3 regions of the Iodobacter arcticus genome follow, and region 3 is predicted to be linked to each of the others. Evidence: predicted binding sites of a transcription regulator. Region 3 holds the regulator's gene; each other region holds the start of a gene.
What was found. Region 3 encodes sigma-54, which starts transcription at its own class of promoters, with help from an activator protein. Its sites were predicted from a motif close to CTGGCACGCTTCATGCTT; they were not measured.

Region 1 (7,039 bases), on a different contig from region 3:
GGTTCACCGAGCTTGATGTTACCCCCAGCACCAGCCAGCTGCCTTCTACTTCAACCACCACCACCCGCTCCTTACTGCCCACCATCACGCCGCTCACCACTTTGAGCGGCGCTTTTTGCCCGCCATTCATTGGCAATACAGACAGGCGACGTAGCAGCCATGCACTGAATAAAATCAGGCCGATCACAAAAGCCAGTGCCAACACCACTTGGGCAATCGACATCAGGCTAGAAGGAGATGCGGCAACAGGGGAGGATGCACTTGCCTGAGCCATCAAAGGGAAGCAAGCTAGCACAAAGAAACGAAAGAAGAACAGCATGAGCTTACTTATGTAAACGGCGAATACGTTCTGCCGGTGTAATAATATCGGTGAGACGAATACCAAATTTATCATTCACCACCACCACTTCACCCTGCGCAATTAAACAGCCATTAACCAGCACATCCATTGGCTCACCCGCCATACCGTCTAGCTCGACCACCGAGCCCTGTGCCAATTGCAATAAACTACGAATAGCGATTTTAGTCCGGCCCAGCTCCACAGTCAGTGAAACGGGAATATCCAAAATCATATCAATATTACTTGGCGCATTAGCAATGGGCGCGCTGGTATCAAAGCGCTGAAAAATATCAGCCGCTTGTACATCCGGTTTATCTGCGATCGCAGCATCAGCCACTTCTTGCTCGGCTAAGGCGGCAGCCCAGTCATCCATTGCCATTTCATCTTCATCAGCCATTATTAAGTACTCCTTGGCTTTTCATCAGCCACAATTCACGACCATGACTTTTTATATATTTATCAACCATAACTCACATGCCATGGCTTTCTCTTTAATTCTGCGACGATTACAACTTATGGTTTTCTCTTTTCATAGCTCTCGTCAAGGTCTCCTTCCGTCTCACTGCCCGTTAATGCTTCAGCAGAGCCGAGAACTTTACTCACTTTTAAAGCGTATTGCCCGTTTAAAGTGCCGTAATTACACTCCAGCACTGGCACATTATCCACAGCAGCAATAATGGCTTCGGGGATTTCTAAAGAAATAATATCACCCAGCTGCAATTCCAAAATTTCACCTAAGGTTACTTTGGCATTGCCTAAAGTAGCGACCAAATCCACTTCTGCATGCTGAATTTGCTTTTGCATCAAGGTGGTCCAGCGATTGTCGACTTCAATTCGATCCGCCTGCATGGTGCTGTACAAGACATCACGAATCGGCTCGATCATCGAATAAGGGAAGCAGATATGAAAATCGCCGCCGCCTGCGCCCAACTCAATTTTAAATGTGTAGGCCACTACCACTTCGGTTGGCGTGGCGATATTGGCAAATTGCGTATTCATTTCCGAGCGAACATAAACAAACTCGCAAGGAAAAACCGGTAACCATGCTTTTTGATACTCTTCAAAAACCACTTCCAAAAGGCGCTGAATAATCCGTTGCTCGGTCGCCGTAAAATCACGCCCTTCAACCCGCACGTGATAGCGGCCATCTGAGCCAAATAAATTATCCACCACCAGAAACACAAAATCGGGGTCAAAAATAAACAAGCCCGTTCCGCGTAGTGGCTTCATCTGAATCAGGTTTAAATTGGTAGGAACAACCAGATTGCGAATAAATTCGCTGTATTTTTGAACCCGAACGGGGCCAACGGAGATTTCTGCGTTACGGCGCATAAAGTTAAATAAGGCCACCCGCAAATTACGTGCAAAACGCTCATTCAAGATTTCAAGCGTTGGCATCCGGCCGCGAACAATACGTTCCTGACGGCCGATATCGTAATCACGGACAGCAGAAGCATCGACCTCTTCGTCGGAAGAATCTTCTTCACCAGTCACACCGCGCAGTAGCGCGTCGACCTCTTCCTGAGAAAGGATATCGTCTGCCATAATCCTTAGTCCGGATAAACACTTACCCGTTATTAAATATATAACTGCAAGCAAGACGCCTTAGTGCCTGCCACGGCAGCAAAGCGTCTTTTTACAGCTTATTAAACTCATTACAATTAAGGCGTAATCAATACGCCAAACACGTTTTATGACGCAGCTTACTGAACAATAAACGTTGTAAAGTTCACTGAAACAACGCCTTCATCTTCAGATTCAGCGTGCAAAATCTTATTCATCAGCTCGCGGATTTCTTTTGCAAGCTTATCTGTTCCATCAACTGCCTTTACTTCTGCAATTGTTTTAGAACGCAATAATTTATTTACTTGGGCCTGAATTTTTGGCATTTGCGCTTTGATTTTTTCTGCCACTAGCGGATCACCCAGCTCAACTGAAATATCAGTCTGCAGGATTCCATCGCCCTCATCCGAAGACAAGTTAACTGTAAATTGCGGCAATTTCTCATACACAGCAGGATGCTCTTCTTTCTTTTTCTTATCTTTCTTTTTCTTTTTTACATCGTCTTGTGCCGTAGCCTCTGCAGCCACTTCATCGGCAGCAGGATCACTACTTTTCGTTAATAAAAAGGCTGCAACACCACCAACAATGATTAACAAAACAACTAATAGCCCGATGACTGCGAACAAAAGAATATTTTTCTTCGCTTTAGGCGCTGCTTCCACTTTGGCATCTGACATCACATCACCTTGAATGGATTGAAATATTTAATAAAAAAGAAGTGTTTAGACCAGAACAAAGCGCCCCAAACAAAGAGCGAGGGGCGCGGGCCTTGGAAATAATTGAGCTGATTATAGCTTAAAAAGCATTAACAAACAGGTAGTAAGCTGCGAGTCTTGTGGTAAAGCAACAAGATTGGCTTTGATCAAACATAAAGATTTAAACCACTTCTTGCCACAGGCAAGGCAATGTCTGTCATCACCCTAGGCTGACCATCAGCATAAGCACCATTAAGATCTCCCATAAACTGCTGTGATCTGGATTGGCGCTGCTGATCCATTTGCTGACTGCTTGCTTGTTGCTGAGCCTGCTGCTGGGCTTGTTGCTGAGTATGTTGGTTCAAAGAATCAGACGCCACTTGCACATTGCTTAACTGAATGCCTTGGTCAGCCAGCAACATCGTTAATCTGGGCGTTGCAGCCGCCAATGCTTCGCGTACGGAAGCGTGCTGCGAGCTAAATACCACGCTGGCCTGCTCGCCCGACATAGTCAGACGCACTTCCATCGGACCCAAATGCGGAGGGTTGAGCTGCATATCAATTTGCTGATGCTGATCTTGCAGCATCATCGAAACACGCTGTGCCACAGCATCGCCCCAGCGAGCGCTACCCACAGGCTCTGCCACCGTGTGTTGAGGCGCAGCAGGCTTGGCTTCCAGCACAGGCGTACGTAGCGTCATTTGCGGCGCGGCATCTATTTTAGGCAGCAAAGCCTGATCTTTAGAGCTTGCCAATAAAGCAGAAAACTCATCTACCGGTGCAGTAAACCCCTCAGCACCGCTGGCCGATTTTTGCCGTAGCAAGGCAAATTTTGCCGCATCGACTCCACCACCGAGCAAACTTGCCGGATTAAAATCAGCGTCTTCTAAAGCGCTAAAATCCTTAGCGTCTTTAGCATTACCTTCGCCTAGCAAGCCTTGACCCAGCTTACTCAGATCCAGCACGCTGTCTTCAACGCTCACTTCATTTTGCACATCGGCAATTACAGGCGCTGTTTGAGAGATGGCCTGCGCTTGCAACATCGCCAGCCAAGGCTGAACAGCTTGCACACTGGCAGCAACGGCTTGTTTTTCTTCGCTATTCGCGCTGCCTTCTGCGGGCTCTGATGGTTTTTTCTCACCTGACTCGGCAGACTGCCCTTCCTGGCGGGTATTGACTTCGCGCTCCAGCACTTTGGCAAACGGCTGAGCCGTTTCTGCCCCCATTGAAACTGAGGAACGTAAATCTGTTGAACGACTCGTTTGCGCACTGGCTGTAACAGTGAGATTGCTCGCCATGACCAGGCTCCTCAATAAATGTAAACATAACATAAGCAATTGCAGTGCCAGCCCTGATAAATGGCTATGATAAACTCAGCAAATGTCTTATCCCCGTAAGCGGGAAAGCACGCCCAGAAGACCCCAGAGCTTTTGTTTCAGTCCTTATTGATGCTCGTTTTAGAATGGCATGGGGCTATCGTGTTTTAAGGAGAAATAATGGCTGAAGATTCAGATGCAGAACGCACGGAGCCCGCCTCTGGCAAGCGCCTTGAGGAGGCGCGAGGTAAAGGGCAAATTCCACGCTCGCAAGAATTAGCCACTTTTTCAATTTTAATGGTTGGCGTAGTCGCCCTGATCAAGCTTGGGCCTGAGCTGCTGCAAACTTTAAAAACCATTTTTGTCACCGAACTTACTTTTAACCGCGCCACCATCGCCGACCCCAATCAAATGCTGCTGCACTTTATGAGCTCAAGCCATAAAGCGCTGATGGCCTGCCTGCCGATTATTCTGCCCTGCGCACTTATCGCAATTATTACGCCTGTTTTAGTCGGAGGCTGGCTGTTTACCTTTGATGCTTTAGCGCCCAATTTCTCCCGCATGAATCCCATCAGTGGCATTGGCCGTATGTTTACGCTTAAGAGCGTGGTAAACATGGTTAAAACCATTCTTAAATCAAGCTTAATTGGTGGTGTGGCCGCCTGGGTGCTCTGGAGCGAAAGAGAAGAGTTTTTACAGCTGATTACCATGCCGCTGGAGATAGGCCTGCCCTTTATGTGGGATATGGTGCAACACACTTTATTACTCGTCATTAGCTCACTCGCTCTTTTAGCCGCGATTGATGCGCCCTATCAGCTTTGGGATTATTACAAAGGCCTGCGCATGACCAAGGAAGAAGTCAAGCAGGAAGGGAAAGATGCCGAAGGCTCGGCGGAAGTAAAAGGTAAGATTCGCCAGTTACAACACGAAGCCGCCAGAAAGCGCATGATGAGCGAGATTCCCAAAGCCAATGTAATTGTCACCAACCCGACTCACTACGCTGTGGCGCTGCAATATACCGAAGCCATGCGTGCGCCCAAGGTCGTAGCCAAAGGTGCTTTCTTACTGGCAGAGCGCATTATTGAGCTAGGCAAAGAGCATAAAGTAATTGTGGTGCGTACCCCGCCATTTGCCCGCGCGCTTTATCATCATGCTGAACTCGGAGCCGAGATTCCCGCTGCACTGTATACTGCGGCAGCTGAAGTGCTGGCGTATATCTATCAGTTAAAGCACTGGCAGAATTATGGTGGTGATGAGCCAAACTTGGCCGATGAGCTTCCTGTCCCTAGCGAATTAGACCCCGGTGGTGAAGCCTAATCAGTGCTTATGCAAAAGTTTTCCAGCAAGACGAGCCCACACAGGCAGTATGTGTAATACGGCAAGGAGGCTCAATGCAGCTGGGGCTTTTTTGCATAAGCACTTACAGTTTATCTATTACTAATTCAGAGCTTATAGCGCTATGTGGCGTACTTTTAATTACAGTAAATTAGCCGGTCCAATACTGGTGTTAATGGTGCTCGGCATGATGGTTTTGCCGCTGCCTGCGCTCGCGCTCGACTTTTTCTTTACATTTAATATCGCCATTTCCATCATTGTGCTGATGGTCGCGCTTTACACCCGTAAACCACTCGAATTCTCCAGCTTTCCGACCGTTCTATTATTTACCACGCTACTGCGACTCTCTTTAAATATTGCATCAACCAAGCTGATTCTCACCGAAGGCCACAATGGCGCAGATGCAGCCGGCAAAGTAATTGAAGCCTTTGGCCACGTGCTGATTGGCGATAATTTAGCTGTTGGTATCATTGGTTTCGTTATTCTAACCATTATTAACTTTGTGGTGATTACTAAGGGTGCAGGGCGAATTGCCGAAGTATCTGCTCGCTTTACGCTGGATGCCATGCCAGGTAAGCAAATGGCGATTGATGCTGATTTAAACGCGGGCATGATCGGCGAAGAAGACGCCCGCCGCCGCCGCTCCGAAATCTCGCAAGAATCTAACTTCTTCGGCTCTATGGATGGTGCCTCGAAGTTTGTACGCGGCGATGCCGTAGCTGGGATCATGATCATGGTGATTAACCTGATCGGCGGCTTAATTGTGGGTATGGCTCAACACGATTTACCTTTTGCTGAAGCAGGTAAAACCTACAGCATGCTGACCATTGGTGATGGTCTGGTTGCGCAGATTCCTGGGCTGATTATTTCGGTTGCGGCCGGTATTGTCGTGTCACGTGTCGGCGATGGTGAAGATTTATCCGAGCAGATTCTTGGGCAAATGTTTTCACAACCACAGGTGCTCTACATTACGTCTGGGGTACTTGGCATTCTAGGTATCATCCCCGGTATGCCGCACACCGCATTTTTACTTATGTCAGCTATTTTGGGTGGGATTGCTTGGCAGCTAGATCAGCGTAACAACGCAACAGCACTGCAAACCGCCGCTGCAGATGGCGGGGCAGCAGGCCCCGCAGGCGCTCCAGGTGGCGCGCCCGCTGCAACGCCCCCCTTGCAAGAAGTCAGCTGGAATGATGTCCAGCCCGTCGATCCGGTCGGCTTAGAAGTTGGCTACCGGCTGATTCCTCTAGTCGATCGCAATCAAGACGGTGAATTACTGCGGCGTATTCGTGGCATCCGTAAAAAAATCGCACAAGAGCTAGGCTTTTTGGTGCCCTCCGTGCATATCCGCGATAATTTAGAGCTTAAGCCCAACCAATACCGCATCCAACTCAAAGGAGTGGATGTCGGCACGGGTGAAGCTTTTGCAGCGCAATGGCTGGCCATTAATCCAGGCAACGCCATTGGCCAGCTGCCCGGCACGCCAACCCAAGACCCTACTTTTGGCCTACCTGCCGTTTGGATTGATGGCAGCTTACGCGATCAGGCGCAAGCCTTTGGCTATACCGTAGTGGATGCTTCCACCGTGGTGGCCACCCATATCTCAAATATTTTACAAAGCCATTCTGCTGAGCTTTTAGGCCGCGAAGAAGTCCAGCAATTACTTGAGCACTTTGGCAAAGAAGCACCCAAGCTATTGGAAGACTTAGTTCCCAAAATTATTCCTGTCGGCACTTTACAGAAAGTATTACAAAATTTACTTGAAGAAGGGATGCATATTCGCGACTTGC
Region 2 (7,039 bases), on a different contig from region 3:
TCAAAGACGTGAACGGCAATATCAGCCACTCAGCAACACAAGTGGCCGAAATCCAAGCCATGATGGCGGCGATGTATAAGAAATTTAGCGAAGAACACGGCTTGGGCAGCGTTACTCCACCGCCTTTTTCTACTTTGAAATACCACAAAGAAATTTCGCGCTTAGAAAAATCTTTCCGTGAGCATTTCAATACCGTCAGCACTTTGCTCACCACCAGCAAGGGTAAGCTTTCGCATAAATTCTTTGAAACCATAGCCAGCCGTGTGCTCTACGTATTTGAAGTAGCCAACCGCGATGTAGAAAACTGGCTAAAAGCCGTAATGGCCCCGATGGAAACACAGGTGCGCGAGCATCAGCTGCAATTACGCCGCCGCCTGGAAAGCATTAAGCGCATCCATAAAGCCACCGACACACTGGAAAGCCGTATTGAAGAGCTGGAAGAAATGGACAGACAGCTCGCCACACAGCTCGCCGATCTGGAAGGGCGTTTACGCGGTATTTATGCTGCACTGAATGAAAATATATTTGCGGCAAAAGCGGCTTAATTGCTGGGCTAATAGCATATTGCTTAGGGCGAGCAACGACTTTCACACCTTAATCGTATTGCTAGGGACGTGAAACAACACAGTCGTTGCACCCATAAGAAAACAAATTATGGGTGCTGAACCATTCAAACTTACGGCTTAAACTACATCGCTTTTCCCGAACCTTTTAAGCTTTATTTTGTCCTAGCAAATCTATCTATAAATAACGCCGCCCCTTCTGGCGGCGTTCTCTTTTGGAAGTGTCTTTTTGGAAGTGCCCATGTCTGATATTTTGCTAGAAATCTGTGCCGGATCAGTCACATCCTGTTTAGCTGCGCAGGAAGGCGGCGCGCATCGGGTTGAGTTTTGCGATAATTTATTAGAAGGTGGCACCACGCCATCGTATGGGCAAATCGCCGTGGCCAGAGAGCGGCTTTGGATCGGCCTGAATGTGATTATCCGCCCGCGCGGCGGCGATTTTTTATATACCGATCTGGAATACGAAGTCATGCAGCGCGATATTATCGCCTGCAAAAAACTCGGTGTAGAAGGCATCGTCATCGGCATCCTTACCGCCAATGGCTATATCGATGTGGCGCGTTGCAAAGCCTTGGTGGAGCTAGCCAGCCCCATGCAAGTCACCTTCCACCGTGCTTTCGATGTGGCTCAAAACCCGCTCAAAGCACTGGAAGACGTCATTGCCACAGGTTGCAATCGCCTGCTCAGCAGCGGCCAAGCCGCCACGGCATTAGAGGGTGCTGCCCTGCTCAAAATGCTGCAAGCCGCCGCTGGTGATCGCTTAGTCGTCATGCCAGGCGCAGGTGTGCGTAGCAATAATATCGCCGAATTAGTCGCCACCACCGGCTGCAAAGAATTCCACACCTCGGCCCGCCTGCCCTTCGCCAGCCAAATGCGTTATTGCAATCCCAATGTACATATGGGTATCCCCGGCCAAGACGAATACGCCTTGATAGAAACCAATGCCGAGCTGGTAAAAGAAATCATCGCTAAAGCATCCATATAGATATAACGATTAAATCCTTCGCTTAGCTGCATTACTTCGGTAAATTCCTAAGCATATAAGCTTCGTAACCGATTATTTTGCCCGGATAAAGTATGACTACCCTCAGTGAAGCAAGGCTGACTCACCTTAAGCAACTCGAAGCAGAGTCCATCCATATTATTCGTGAAGTGGCCGCCGAATTTGATAATCCGGTCATGCTCTATTCCATCGGCAAAGATTCTGCCGTGATGCTGCATCTGGCTCTGAAAGCCTTTGCACCTGGCAAAATGCCTTTTCCGCTGATGCATGTGGATACCACATGGAAATTCGGCGAAATGATCAAATTTCGCGACCAAATGGCAGCAAAGTGCGGCTTTGATCTGATTGTTCATATCAACGAAGAAGGCGTAAAAGCAGGCATTAACCCATTTAGCTCCGGCTCGGCCAAGCACACCGACGTGATGAAAACTGAAGGCCTAAAGCAGGCGCTGAATAAATACAAATTTGATGCAGCTTTTGGTGGTGCGCGCCGTGACGAAGAGAAATCCCGAGCCAAAGAGCGCGTGTATTCATTCCGCGATAAAAACCATCGCTGGGATCCAAAAGTACAACGTCCAGAGCTATGGAATATCTACAATTCCAAAATCGACCAAGGCGAAAGCATCCGCGTATTCCCGCTGTCTAATTGGACAGAGTTGGATATCTGGCAATATATCTATATGGAAAACATCGATATCGTGCCGCTCTACTACGCCGACGTTCGCCCCGTAGTTGAGCGTAATGGCACGCTAATCATGGTCGATGACGACCGTATGCCGCTGTTGCCCGGTGAAGTGCCAGAAATGAAATCGGTACGATTCAGAACGCTGGGCTGTTATCCGCTCACCGGCGCAGTGGAATCTACCGCCAAAACGCTGCCAGAAATCATCCAGGAAATGCTGCTTACCACGACTAGCGAGCGGCAAGGCCGAATGATCGACCACGATTCATCTGGCTCGATGGAAAAGAAAAAAATGGAAGGCTATTTCTAAAAGTTCAGAAAAACCTGTAGACACAGAGCACACAGAGGGCACTAAGAAATACAGAGCCCCTAACCCCTTTGTTTTTCTCTGTGTGCTCCGTGTTCTCACTGATCTCTGTGTCCACAGAATTTAAGGTTCAAATATATGTCACACCAATCTGATCTGATCGCCAGCGATATCGAAGCCTATTTAAAGCAGCACGAGAACAAAGACCTGCTGCGTTTTATTACCTGTGGCAATGTGGACGACGGTAAATCCACCCTGATCGGCCGCCTGCTGCACGATTCAAAACTGATTTTTGAAGACCAGCTTGCCGCCATTCAAAAAGACAGCAAAAAATATAACACCACCGATCAAGAAATCGATCTGGCCCTGCTAGTGGATGGCCTGCAAGCCGAGCGCGAGCAAGGTATTACCATCGACGTGGCTTACCGCTATTTCAGCACCGATAAGCGCAAATTTATCATTGCCGATTGCCCCGGGCACGAACAATACACCCGCAATATGGCCACCGGCGCATCCACCTGCGATCTGGCCGTGATCCTGATCGACGCGCGTTATGGCGTGCAAACCCAGACCCGCCGCCACAGCTATATCGTCAGCTTGCTGGGCATTAAGCATGTGATTATCGCCGTTAATAAAATGGACTTAGTCGGCTTTAGCGAACAGCGCTTTAATGAAATCCGCGCAGAATATCTAACATTAGCTAAATCCCTCAATATCGCCGACATTCAATTTGTGCCGATTTCTGCACTGCGCGGCGATAATGTGGTCACCCCGAGTGAGCAAGCGCCTTGGTATAGCGGCCTGACCTTTATGCAGCACCTGGAAGCTGTGCAAATCAATCGCGATAGCCGCCTCGAATCCTTCCGCCTACCGGTGCAATACGTTAACCGCCCTAACCTCGATTTCCGTGGTTTTTGCGGCACCATCGCCGCTGGCCGCGTCTTCCCTGGCGACGAAATCATCACCCTGCCTTCAGGCAAAACCGCCAAGGTAAAAGCGATTGTTACTTTTGAGGGCGAGCTAGCAACCGCCTTTGCTGGCCAAGCGATTACGCTGACCTTAGATCGGGAAATCGACATCAGCCGTGGCGATATGATCGTTAAAACCAGCGACGTCCCTCCACAAATCGGCCAGTCTTTTGACGCGCATTTAGTGTGGATGAACGAAGTGCCACTTACCGTTGGCAAAGAATACGGCTTTAAACTCAGCGGCAAAAACGTCTTCGGCCGAATCGCCCAAATCACCCACCGTGTGGATGTAAACAGCATGGAGCATGTAGAAGCCAGCGAGCTAAAACTCAATGAAATCGGCCTCTGCCGCATCATCCTCAACGCCCCAGTCGTCTTCGACACCTACGCAGACTGCAAAGGTACCGGCAGCTTCATCATCATCGACCGCCTAAGCAACGCCACCGCAGGCGCAGGCATGATAGAACAAGCCGCAGCTCACTCTGCGAGTGACGAGCAAGATGAACTGGCCAAATGGCGAGCTTTTGAAGTGGATTTAAATACACTGGTGCGCAAACACTTCCCAGAATGGGGCACGCGGGATGTGAGGGAGATTTTTAAGGGGTGATGGTTGGGGGGTGCAGGGTGCCAATAAGCTCCGCGTACGACGTTTATGGCCTTTCGTAGGGTGTCAATAAGCGATAGCGCATTGACCTTGGTATATTCACCTGCACCAAAGCCACGGCGTAATACGCTGTGGCTTATGGACGCCCTACAAATCAACACCTTAAACACCGAAAAACAAATTATTCTTTATAGGTAATTTGCTCTTCATACCCTCCTGCCCAATCTGCAGGGTATACGCCTTGTTTTACCAACAAATGAAATGTTGAATAAGGCCAATCCAATACTTTATTAACGAAGCCATGCTTAAGCGGATTAATATGCACATAATCCATATGCGCCATAAAATCTCGTTCATCACGAATTAAATGTTCCCAATAACGACGTTGCCAAATCCCACGTTCACCACGCTGAATACGCGAGTCTGAACGCCATTCAGTTTTAGAAAGAGATTTTGAAAAAACTATTTTGATTAAACGCCAACGCACATCAAAATTATAATCATTAGCGGGCAGCTCAATAATGCAGTGCAAATGCTCAGGCAACACCACCCAAGCATGAATCACAAAGGGATGAGATAAACGCACATGCCTCACCGCATTACGCAATAAATCAATATGGTGCACCAATAAATCATTATTTGCTCTTTGCAGCAAATTAACGGTAAAAAAATAAGTGCCGCCCGGATGCCAAGCGCGTCGATAATTAGGCATCTTTTAAATCTAGTACAAAATCACCAAACCACGCACCTTATGACACAAAGCCTTTGTAGGGTGTCAATAAGCGAAGCGCATTGCACCTTGGGTGATCATCAAGTTCACCAAAAAAACAAAACCCCGCATCCATGTTAGATACGGGGTTGATGTGCCATCGATCAGCAGCAGCCACGGCGCAATGCGCCTTGGCTTATTGACACCCTACAAAAGCATACGGCTTACGGCCTTGGGTAACGCCCGATTTGTTCAGCAAATCACCGAAGCCCTAGGTAGAAGAGTTACCCCTGCCGCAAGTGGCAGACCGCCCAAGAAAAAAACCCCACACCAGTAAGGATGTGAGGTTATTTTTAAAGCATAAACGGAGATAAACCTAGAAAAAACCGTGGTCTGTCCCCGGTTTCTTTCAAAACCATGCACCTTACGGCCTTGTCCCCTGTTTCTTTCTAGGTTTAAGCTTTAGGAAGGTACTTAGGTGGAGCAGTACCACCTACCGCCCAAGAACATTGAGCCGCACTCACGCAAGTCATTGTATATACAATTGTCTTTGTATCAAGGGCAATATTGTTCAATCCCTGTAATACAACTGTAACAGTCCCCGCATCCACACCTGTGCCAGCAGCAGCTACCGATTTGACATATTTCGAGGTAATAGTAGCTGCTGCTGCAAGCCCAAGATCTGCTTGGGCGGTAGTGGCGGTCAACGTCCCCTCGTTAAAGGCTAGAGCAAGAGCAGCCCGAGCCGGTGAAGATAGGTTTCCCGCTTCTGTAAGCTTCGCTTTAAGCGTGTAGTCCTGATACGAAGGAATCGCTACAGCAGCCAAAATACCAATAATAGCTACAACGATCATCAATTCGATCAGAGTAAAACCTTTCTGCATGTTTTTCATTTTTATCGCTCCCGTTAAATGTCTTAGAAGGAAACCCTACGCTTCGCTTAACTAAAACATTTACCATGCATAGCTAGCAGCAATATGCATGCCAGATGATATATGCAAGCTAATACAATGAAATCTGCCGATGGATGACCGCTGTGCTAGGAAATACTCAGCAGCCGCGCAAATAAATTGCGAAGGCCCAAAAAAACTCCCGCATCTTTTAGAAGATGCGGGAGTTTTAAGATAAATAAACCACGTATAAAACATTAAATAAACAATAACTTAGAGAACTATTAATCCATTTATTTACATACACGAGTAGCAATACAACCGCTGGTAGAATTAGACCATTCCACACCTTTAGTAGAAACGGTAGGTACTAAAATATAGGTGTCCGTTGCCAAAATTCCCCCTGCTACAACCGGTACAACCGTAATGGTACCTGCAGCAACCGTAACGCTTGTGACCCGTGCAGAACCCGTATCAGCTACAGCAGCAATGCCATTGCCACCAGAATTGCAGTTAGTTTTATCACCCAAATCTTGAATACAAATTTCTACCGCGGTTTTAATAGCAGATGTCGCCTGAATCGCTTCAGTAAACTTCGCCTTCTTCGTATAGTCCTGATAAGACGGAATCGCAACGGCGGCTAGGATACCGATAATGGCGACCACAATCATCAGTTCGATCAGGGTAAAACCTTTTTGTAAGTTTTTCATCTCTTGCTCCTAAATCTTTAATTTAAAAGCTTTTTTCCCCGAGCATTAAGCTGCAAAATATGTCTTTTGCTTGTTTATGACATGTGCAATATCGATGCCTGCTTGCTTAGCTTTTGATCGCTGACTGATTAACGGCGGAATTTATCGGTAGGGTGAGGCGCTGTGGCTTATAATTTTATTGAGTCTTGCCGTTGTAGCTCAGTTGGTAGAGCAACTGATTCGTAATCAGTAGGTCGGGTGTTCGATTCACCTCAACGGCACCAATAGAATCAGCGCCTTAAGCTATTTAGTAGGCGAAAACTTATATTTATTTAACTCTTAACTCATAAAAATTATTTTTCTCATAAAAAAAGACCCCGAGGGGTCTTTTTTATTACTGGCTCTAAACACAATGTGACATAAATGGTCAGGTAGCGCCCATTTTTGACATCAGGTAGACCATTTAGTCCGTACAGAATCAATAAAACCTGTAAACACAACACCCTAGGTATTATTTCTAGCTTCTGTACACAAACGTAATTAGCCTGCTAAAAACCCCAAGCCGTGGCGGGCAAGCAGGGTGGCAGTATCGTGCAGGGGCAAGCCCATTACGCCGCTGAAGCT
Region 3 (7,039 bases):
AACCATTCTTGCTGGCCAAATACTTGCAGCTTTGATTCATCAGTAACGCCATAACGCTGGCGAAAAAGCACCGCCAAATCGGCCGCGCGCGAAGGCCAGGTTTCATCTAGCTCTTGCTTGGCCACAATTTGCGCTGCCTGGGTATAGAGCACATGCACGGTGCAACCCGCCGCCAGCAAGCATTCCAGCGTGCGCAGGCCATAAGGCAGGCCGGATGCGCCGGTAAAAGCTAAAGTTATTGTTTTCATTTGAAACCTATTAAAACGATGTAACACCCAAAGGTCTGTAGACACAGAGAACACGGAGTTTAAAAACAGACCACAGAGAAAACCAAATCAATTGATATTTATAACGCTATGTTGTGTATTTTTTGTAGGGCGGGTGAAACCCGCGAGCGATGCTGAAAAATACGCGGGTTTCACCCGCCCTACGCACTTTTTGAACGTTTCACTCACGAGCCAGCAGCTTTGCTGCAATCACCCCATTTACCACACCAAATACCAAGGCTGCAGCAGCAAACAGGGGCACTAAATGGATGATGCCATTATGCGGAATCAGCCAGAGCCGCGCTAATAATAGCTGCCCTGCCATATGGGCAAAGGCGGCAACCAGCGAGTGCGATACGGGGCCGAACCAGCGCCTAGGCAAGTGATTCGCAGCGGCCAAGGCTAAGAGGCTGCTTAGCCCGCCCATCAAACTCATAGCAAAACCGGGGGATAAAAAACCGCCCAGCACAATACCACTGCCGATGATTCTGAGCATGGAAATCCACGCAGCATCGCGCCAGCCAAAGCGCCAGAGCGCAATCAGGGTAATGATATTAGCCAGCCCCGGCTTAATACCGGGAATAGGCGAAGGAATACCCGCCTCCAGCACCGATAAGGCAATCGCCAGCGCGGCATAGCGGGCAATGCGCACATCGTCCAAACTGGGTTTGATACGGATTTCAGTAACTGAGGCTGTCGAATTCATGAGGACGCGAGCCTAAAAGCTCGATGCTGATTCGGTTAGGCAGGCAAATCGCCATTTGGCCAGCCTGATCCAGCCAGCCCATGCGCACACAATATTGGCGCGGGCTGGGGTCACGGCTAATACGTACCCGGCCCGATTTTACTTCTACAGAGGTAAACCCAAGGGGGCCAGCCACTTGCACCGTGCGCTCTGCGTTTAAATCCAGCACGGCAAAGACTTTGCCCGCCTGATAAATACGCACCCGCGTGGCACTCTCCTGCTGCCAGCTCCAAAAACCCAAATACACCACAAAAACCAGCGCCAGTAAGGCAAACGGCCAGTCACCTGGCCGCATTACCCTAAGCATCTCCCGATTTCGAGAGGGGCGTATTTCAGGCATGCTGCTCACGGTGCCTAAGCAATACCTGCCGATGCTCGGCAAAGTATGCCGCTAATTGCTCCGCTAAATAAACCGAGCGATGCTGGCCGCCGGTGCAGCCAATCGCTACCGTGATATAGCTGCGATTATCGGCTTCAAACTCTGGCAACCAAGCTTCCATAAATGTTTTGATATGGCTTTGAAAGCGCCCCACCACCGCTTGCCGCTCTAAGAAATCAATCACGGGCTGATCTTTACCCGTTAAAGGGCGTAAAGATTTATCGTAATAGGGGTTGGGCAGGCAGCGGGCATCAAACACAAAATCGGCATCCATTGGCAAACCATGCTTAAAGCCAAAAGATTCAAAAATCACCGTGAGTCTGGAGCGGTCCAGCGCCACAAACTGCCGAATCCAGCTGCGCAGCTGATTAGCCGATAAATCACTGGTATCAATACGATGGGCAACTGCGGAGAAATCAGCCAGCATTTCACGCTCTAAGCTAATAGCCTCGGTCACCGTTAATGTGCCACTAGAGAGCGGATGGCTGCGCCTTGTTTCAGAAAAGCGCTTCACCAGAGTGTCGTTATTCGCTTCCAGAAACAGCATTTGCACATCAAGCCCCAGCTCAAACAGGGCTTCAAGATGATTGGGGAAGCTGGCAAAATTGTGGGCGCTGCGCACATCAACCGAAATGGCAATTTTGGGATAGCCATCTTCATCCAGTAATGCCGCGGTTTGTGGCAGCAAAGGCGCAGGCAAATTATCGATGCAAAAATAGCCAAGATCTTCTAAAGACTTAAGTGCAACGCTTTTACCCGCCCCTGATAAACCAGATAATAAAATAACCTGCTGCTGTTTCACTCCCCATCCCCATTATTTTGTATATTTTTGTGTAGCTTATATTTTGATACTTGCATAAACACCCTGCATATTGGGTGAGCGACTTATTCGCCCATTTCCATAAATTTTTGGTGTCTTTCAATAAATTCACGCGTGGAATCAATGCCGCGTAATTGCAAAATATAATTTCTAACCGCAGCCTCAACCAAAACCGCTAAATTTCGACCGGCCGCCACAGGAATCACCAGCTTGCGAATCGGCACGCCAAGAATATCTTGCGTGGCCGCCTGCATTTGCAATCGATCCATCGGAGCGACTTTCTCGCCACCCGCCTTGGCCAGATGCATAATCAGCTTGAGTGTTTTACGCGGCCTGACGGCAGTTTCACCGAAAATAGTGCGGATATTCAATACGCCAATTCCGCGCACTTCGAGAAAATCACGCAACATCGGCGGGCATCGCCCTTCCAGCGTTTCCGGATTGGTGCGATAGACCTCAACCACATCGTCTGCCACAAGGCCGTGGCCGCGTGAGATTAGCTCCAACGCCAGCTCGCTCTTACCCATCGACGATTCGCCAGTCAGCAAAACGCCCACTTCCAGCACATCCAGAAACACCCCGTGCAGATGCGTAGAAACCGCCAATGCCTTCGAGAGGTAATAGCGTAGTACATCCATCAAATAGGGGGATTGCTCGGGGGAGGTGAGCAGCGGTACATGAAAACGCTCAGAGGCTTCGCGCAGGCAGTCGCCCACAATCTGACCATTGGCTACAATCACTGCCGCCATTTCATTAGAGAAAAGCCGCGCCAAGGATTCTCTTTGCGCCTCGGGGCTAAGCTGCAGCAGATAAACCGTTTCTGCCACCCCAAGCACCTGAATGCGGTTGGGGTGGATAAAATTCAGGTGGCCGACTAAAGAGAGTGTTGGCTTTTGCTCAGATGCATCATTAGATAGCAGATTATTCGCACCCGATTGCCCTGCTACCCACGTCAGTCGCAGCTTCTCGGCGTTATCGATAAAAAGCTGTCTAACTGAAATCTGTGGCATAAGGCTCCCAAGTACTGATTAGCTTCCAGATTTGGCCGGGTTCAGTGGCCGCCAGCAGACTCTCGCGCAATACTTTATCTGAGAAAAGCTGAGCCAGTTCGGACAAAATTTGCAGATGTAAATCGGTAGCGTGAGCAGGCACCAGCAACACAAATACCAAGGAAACCGGCTTGCCATCAGGCGCGTCATAAGGGATAGGCTCATTAAGGCGCACAAATGCACCTGTGGCTTCTTTCAAACCTTTAATCCGGCCATGAGGGATGGCAACCCCTTGCCCAAGCCCCGTGGAACCAAGCTTTTCCCGGGCAAACAGACTATCAAAAATAACACTACGGGCAATACCGTGGCTATTTTCAAACAAAATACCAACTTGTTCAAAAATACGTTTTTTGCTGCCGACTTCCATGTCAAGGAAGACATTTCCGCTAGGCAAAATTTGGGCGATCAAGCTCATTGTAGACAGACCAAAACAGGGACGACACCCATTGTAGCGCCGTCGTTTAAAAACAAAAACGGGAACCTGAGTATTCCGGTTCCCGCTAAGGTGAGAAAAGTCGCTTTATTCAGCGGTAGGCTGGTGCTGCTTAATGGATTCGTTACGGTGATCCATTGATTTTTCTTTGTGCTTCACAACTTGGCGGTCTAGCTTATCGGCCAGCAAGTCAATGGCTGCATACATATTTTCATCCGTCGCTTCGACGTGGATATCGCGGCCGCGAACGTGAACGGTTGCTTCAACCTGATGTTGCAGTTTCTCCACGGATAGGATGACATTAACGTCAATTACATTGTCAAAGTGTCGAATGACTCGTTCCATCTTACTGTTTACGTACTCACGGATAGATGGGGTCACTTCAAGATGATGGCCACTGATATTCAAATTCATAGGGTTACTCCTTCCGTTGGGGCCTTACAAACTTTTGCGCTGACTTACTGGGTAAATCTGCAACGCTTCACGGTATTTGGCAACGGTGCGCCGGGCTACCACAATACCTTGAGCGGATAATGCTTCTGCCAATACGCTATCACTTAAAGGTTTTTTCTTATCTTCTTGCTGCACCATCTGCTTGATCAATGCTTTGATCGCTGTAGCAGAACACTCCCCTCCGGCATCCGTATCAACATGGCTACCGAAGAAAAACTTAAATTCATATAGGCCACGCGGCGTAAGCATATATTTTTGCGTGGTTACCCTAGAAATAGTCGACTCATGTAAATCTAGTTCTTCGGCGATATCTCTGAGCACCAGCGGGCGCATCGCCACTTCACCGTGTTCAAAAAATGCGCGCTGCCGTTCTACAATCGCGGTGGCTACTCGCAAAATGGTATCAAATCGCTGCTGCACACTTTTTACTAACCAACGTGCTTCTTGTAACTCACGGGCTAAATGGCCGCCATCGCCTTTTTGTAAGATATCTGCATAAAGACGATTCACGCGCAATTTAGGCATCGAAGCATCGTGTAATCTCACCCGCCAAACACCGCGTACTTTTTGCACAACGACATCGGGGCTTACATATCGGGGCGATGCTACAGACCATTGTGCACTCGGCCTAGGGTTTAAACTTACAATTAATTCCTGCGCTGCTTTTAACTCAGCATCCTCGCATTTAAAAGCCCGTTTAAGCCTAGTGTAGTCCCGCCCAGCTAATAAATCGAGTGAATTTTCGGCAATCTGCAAGGCTAAATCACGGGCAGCGCTCGCTGGCTTCTGGCGCAATTGTAAGCATAAACAATCAGCGGTATCTCTTGCTCCAATTCCCAAAGGCTCTAAGTGCTGTAAGCGAATTAAAGCAATTCTTAAGTCATCAGGTTCGAGTTCATAATCTTGGATTAGTTCCTCTGGCAGCTGAGAAAAGACATCTTCTAAGGACTGAGAAAGAAACCCATCCTCATCCAATGCCTCAATCAGCATCAATAACAAGGACTTATCCCGATGCGACAAAGGCAGCAAACCTGCTTGTTGCAGCAAGTATTCGCGTAAATCTAAATCGCGGGCGATATTGCTGGCCGGATCAAAATCATCATCATCATCCGAGCTGCCGTGGCTTGTGCCTTCCCAGCGTAAACCGTCGTCTTCACCCATTTCCCACTGCGGCTCTGCTTGCTCTGCCTCACCAGCGGCGGCTTCTTCGCCACGCTCCAATAGCGGGTTTTCGCTCAGATACTGTTCAAGCTCTTGTTGAAACTCAAGGGTGGAAAGCTGCAGCAGCTTGATAGCCTGCTGCAACTGAGGAGTAAGATTAAGTTGCTGGGATAACCGCAGCTGCAGGGTTTGTTTCATTTACATGCGGAAATGTTCACCGAGATAGACCCGACGCACACTTTCGTTTTCTACAATATCTTTCGGAGCGCCAGACGCCATCACTGCACCTTCGGAGATGATGTAGGCACGATCGCAAATACCAAGGGTTTCACGCACATTATGATCAGTGATCAAGACACCGATTCCACGTTGCTTTAAAAAACCAATAATACGTTGAATATCCATCACAGCAATCGGGTCTACCCCTGCAAATGGCTCATCCAGCAAGATAAAACGCGGGCTGGCGGCCAAGGCACGGGCAATTTCTACCCGGCGGCGCTCGCCCCCCGATAAGCCCATTGCACCTGCATCACGCAAATGATCAATGTGCAAATCGTGCAGCAGCTCATCAAGCCGGGCGTTTATTTCATCGCGATTTTTACAATGCAATTCAAGCACTGCAGTGATATTTTGTGCCACTGTCATTTTACGAAAGATAGACGCTTCTTGTGGCAAGTAGCCTAAACCTCGCCGCGCCCGCTGATGAATGGGTAAATGACCGATATCCTCGCCATCCAGCGTAATACGCCCGCCATTCATACCGACTAAACCCACAATCATATAAAAGCTGGTGGTTTTACCCGCGCCATTTGGGCCAAGTAAACCCACCACTTCACCACTCGAAATTTCCATGGTGACATCACGCACCACGGTTCTTTTTCCGTAACGTTTTTCTAGCTGCTCCGCTCGTAAAGAACTACTCATGGTGCAGGTGCCTTTTTCGGTGTAATCACGATATTGACGCGCCCGCCGCTCTCTGGTTTGCTTTGCGCTTGATAAGCTTCATTGTTTAAATCGTAAGTAATCAAATCGCTATGAATTTGATCTTCCCCACGTTTCACCCATGCCTTATCAATCAACTTAAGAATGCCAGTGCGCCCGTCATAATCAAAGCGCTGCGCTTCGGCATCCACCCAATCATTGCCGCCATCCATTTTCTGCCGAAAGCGAACCGGCCCGCCATTGCCAGCAACATACTGATTGCCCGCCTCATCCTGACGTACCGTCAGCTTATCAGCCCGAATGCTGAGTGTGCCTTGGGTCAGCACCACATCTTTGGTACAGACGCTGGCCTGCGTTTTTTGATTCATCACACAATTTGCAGCAACAATATTGATCTGTTTTTCCCGGTCTGCTTTTTCTGCATATGCAGAGCTTGCCAACAGCATGAGTAAAACAACTTTAACGGGTGCGAATCGGCTCATAGCTCATCCTGACTTTAGATTTAAGTTCTAGCGTTTCAGCCTTGGAATCAGCAATAAAACCGACTGATTCAATAACATACGTGCCCATCACTGCGATTGCCGGCGCTTCTGAGCTGGCAAGTCCTTCCTGCGGTAAAACGCGCATATCACGCCCATTAATCGTTAACTCTGCTTGCGTAGCACTGGCCGATCTAACCATTTTAACCACGCCGGGAAACCAGACTTCACTCCCCTGTTTGATTGATTTAGCACGCTCGCCAGTGACTTCTAAGCGGGGCTGATCGGGGGCGGTATAGCGTAAATGTGGGT

Region 1: ACFQNF_RS09310 (flagellar hook-length control protein FliK) is a predicted target of sigma-54. The motif match lies at 3,930-3,947, and genes of this name have one in related genera.
Region 2: ACFQNF_RS03305 (pilin) is a predicted target of sigma-54. The motif match lies at 5,807-5,824, and genes of this name have one in related genera.

Annotation. Positions count from the first base shown of each region.
Region 1 is NZ_JBHTBQ010000014.1:273,793-280,831, reverse strand. It holds gene fliO (flagellar biosynthetic protein FliO) at 1-319, opposite strand, end outside; gene fliN (flagellar motor switch protein FliN) at 324-737, opposite strand; gene fliM (flagellar motor switch protein FliM) at 854-1,885, opposite strand; gene ACFQNF_RS09315 (flagellar basal body-associated FliL family protein) at 2,044-2,580, opposite strand; gene ACFQNF_RS09310 (flagellar hook-length control protein FliK) at 2,766-3,896, opposite strand; gene flhB (flagellar biosynthesis protein FlhB) at 4,095-5,231, shown strand; gene flhA (flagellar biosynthesis protein FlhA) at 5,374-7,039, shown strand, end outside.
Region 2 is NZ_JBHTBQ010000006.1:104,769-111,807, reverse strand. It holds gene ACFQNF_RS03330 (dynamin family protein) at 1-545, shown strand, start outside; gene ACFQNF_RS03325 (copper homeostasis protein CutC) at 805-1,548, shown strand; gene cysD (sulfate adenylyltransferase subunit CysD) at 1,641-2,558, shown strand; gene cysN (sulfate adenylyltransferase subunit CysN) at 2,694-4,130, shown strand; gene ACFQNF_RS03310 (REP-associated tyrosine transposase) at 4,309-4,839, opposite strand; gene ACFQNF_RS03305 (pilin) at 5,292-5,729, opposite strand; gene ACFQNF_RS03300 (pilin) at 6,020-6,436, opposite strand; tRNA gene ACFQNF_RS03295 (tRNA-Thr) at 6,624-6,699, shown strand; gene ACFQNF_RS03290 (Maf family protein) at 6,956-7,039, opposite strand, start outside.
Region 3 is NZ_JBHTBQ010000019.1:127,207-134,245, reverse strand. It holds gene ACFQNF_RS11860 (flavin prenyltransferase UbiX) at 1-248, opposite strand, end outside; gene ACFQNF_RS11855 (Gx transporter family protein) at 448-972, opposite strand; gene ACFQNF_RS11850 (NusG domain II-containing protein) at 947-1,306, opposite strand; gene rapZ (RNase adapter RapZ) at 1,344-2,192, opposite strand; gene hprK (HPr(Ser) kinase/phosphatase) at 2,276-3,220, opposite strand; gene ptsN (PTS IIA-like nitrogen regulatory protein PtsN) at 3,201-3,674, opposite strand; gene hpf (ribosome hibernation-promoting factor, HPF/YfiA family) at 3,780-4,106, opposite strand; gene ACFQNF_RS11825 (RNA polymerase factor sigma-54) at 4,131-5,504, opposite strand; gene lptB (LPS export ABC transporter ATP-binding protein) at 5,505-6,230, opposite strand; gene lptA (lipopolysaccharide transport periplasmic protein LptA) at 6,227-6,730, opposite strand; gene lptC (LPS export ABC transporter periplasmic protein LptC) at 6,708-7,039, opposite strand, start outside.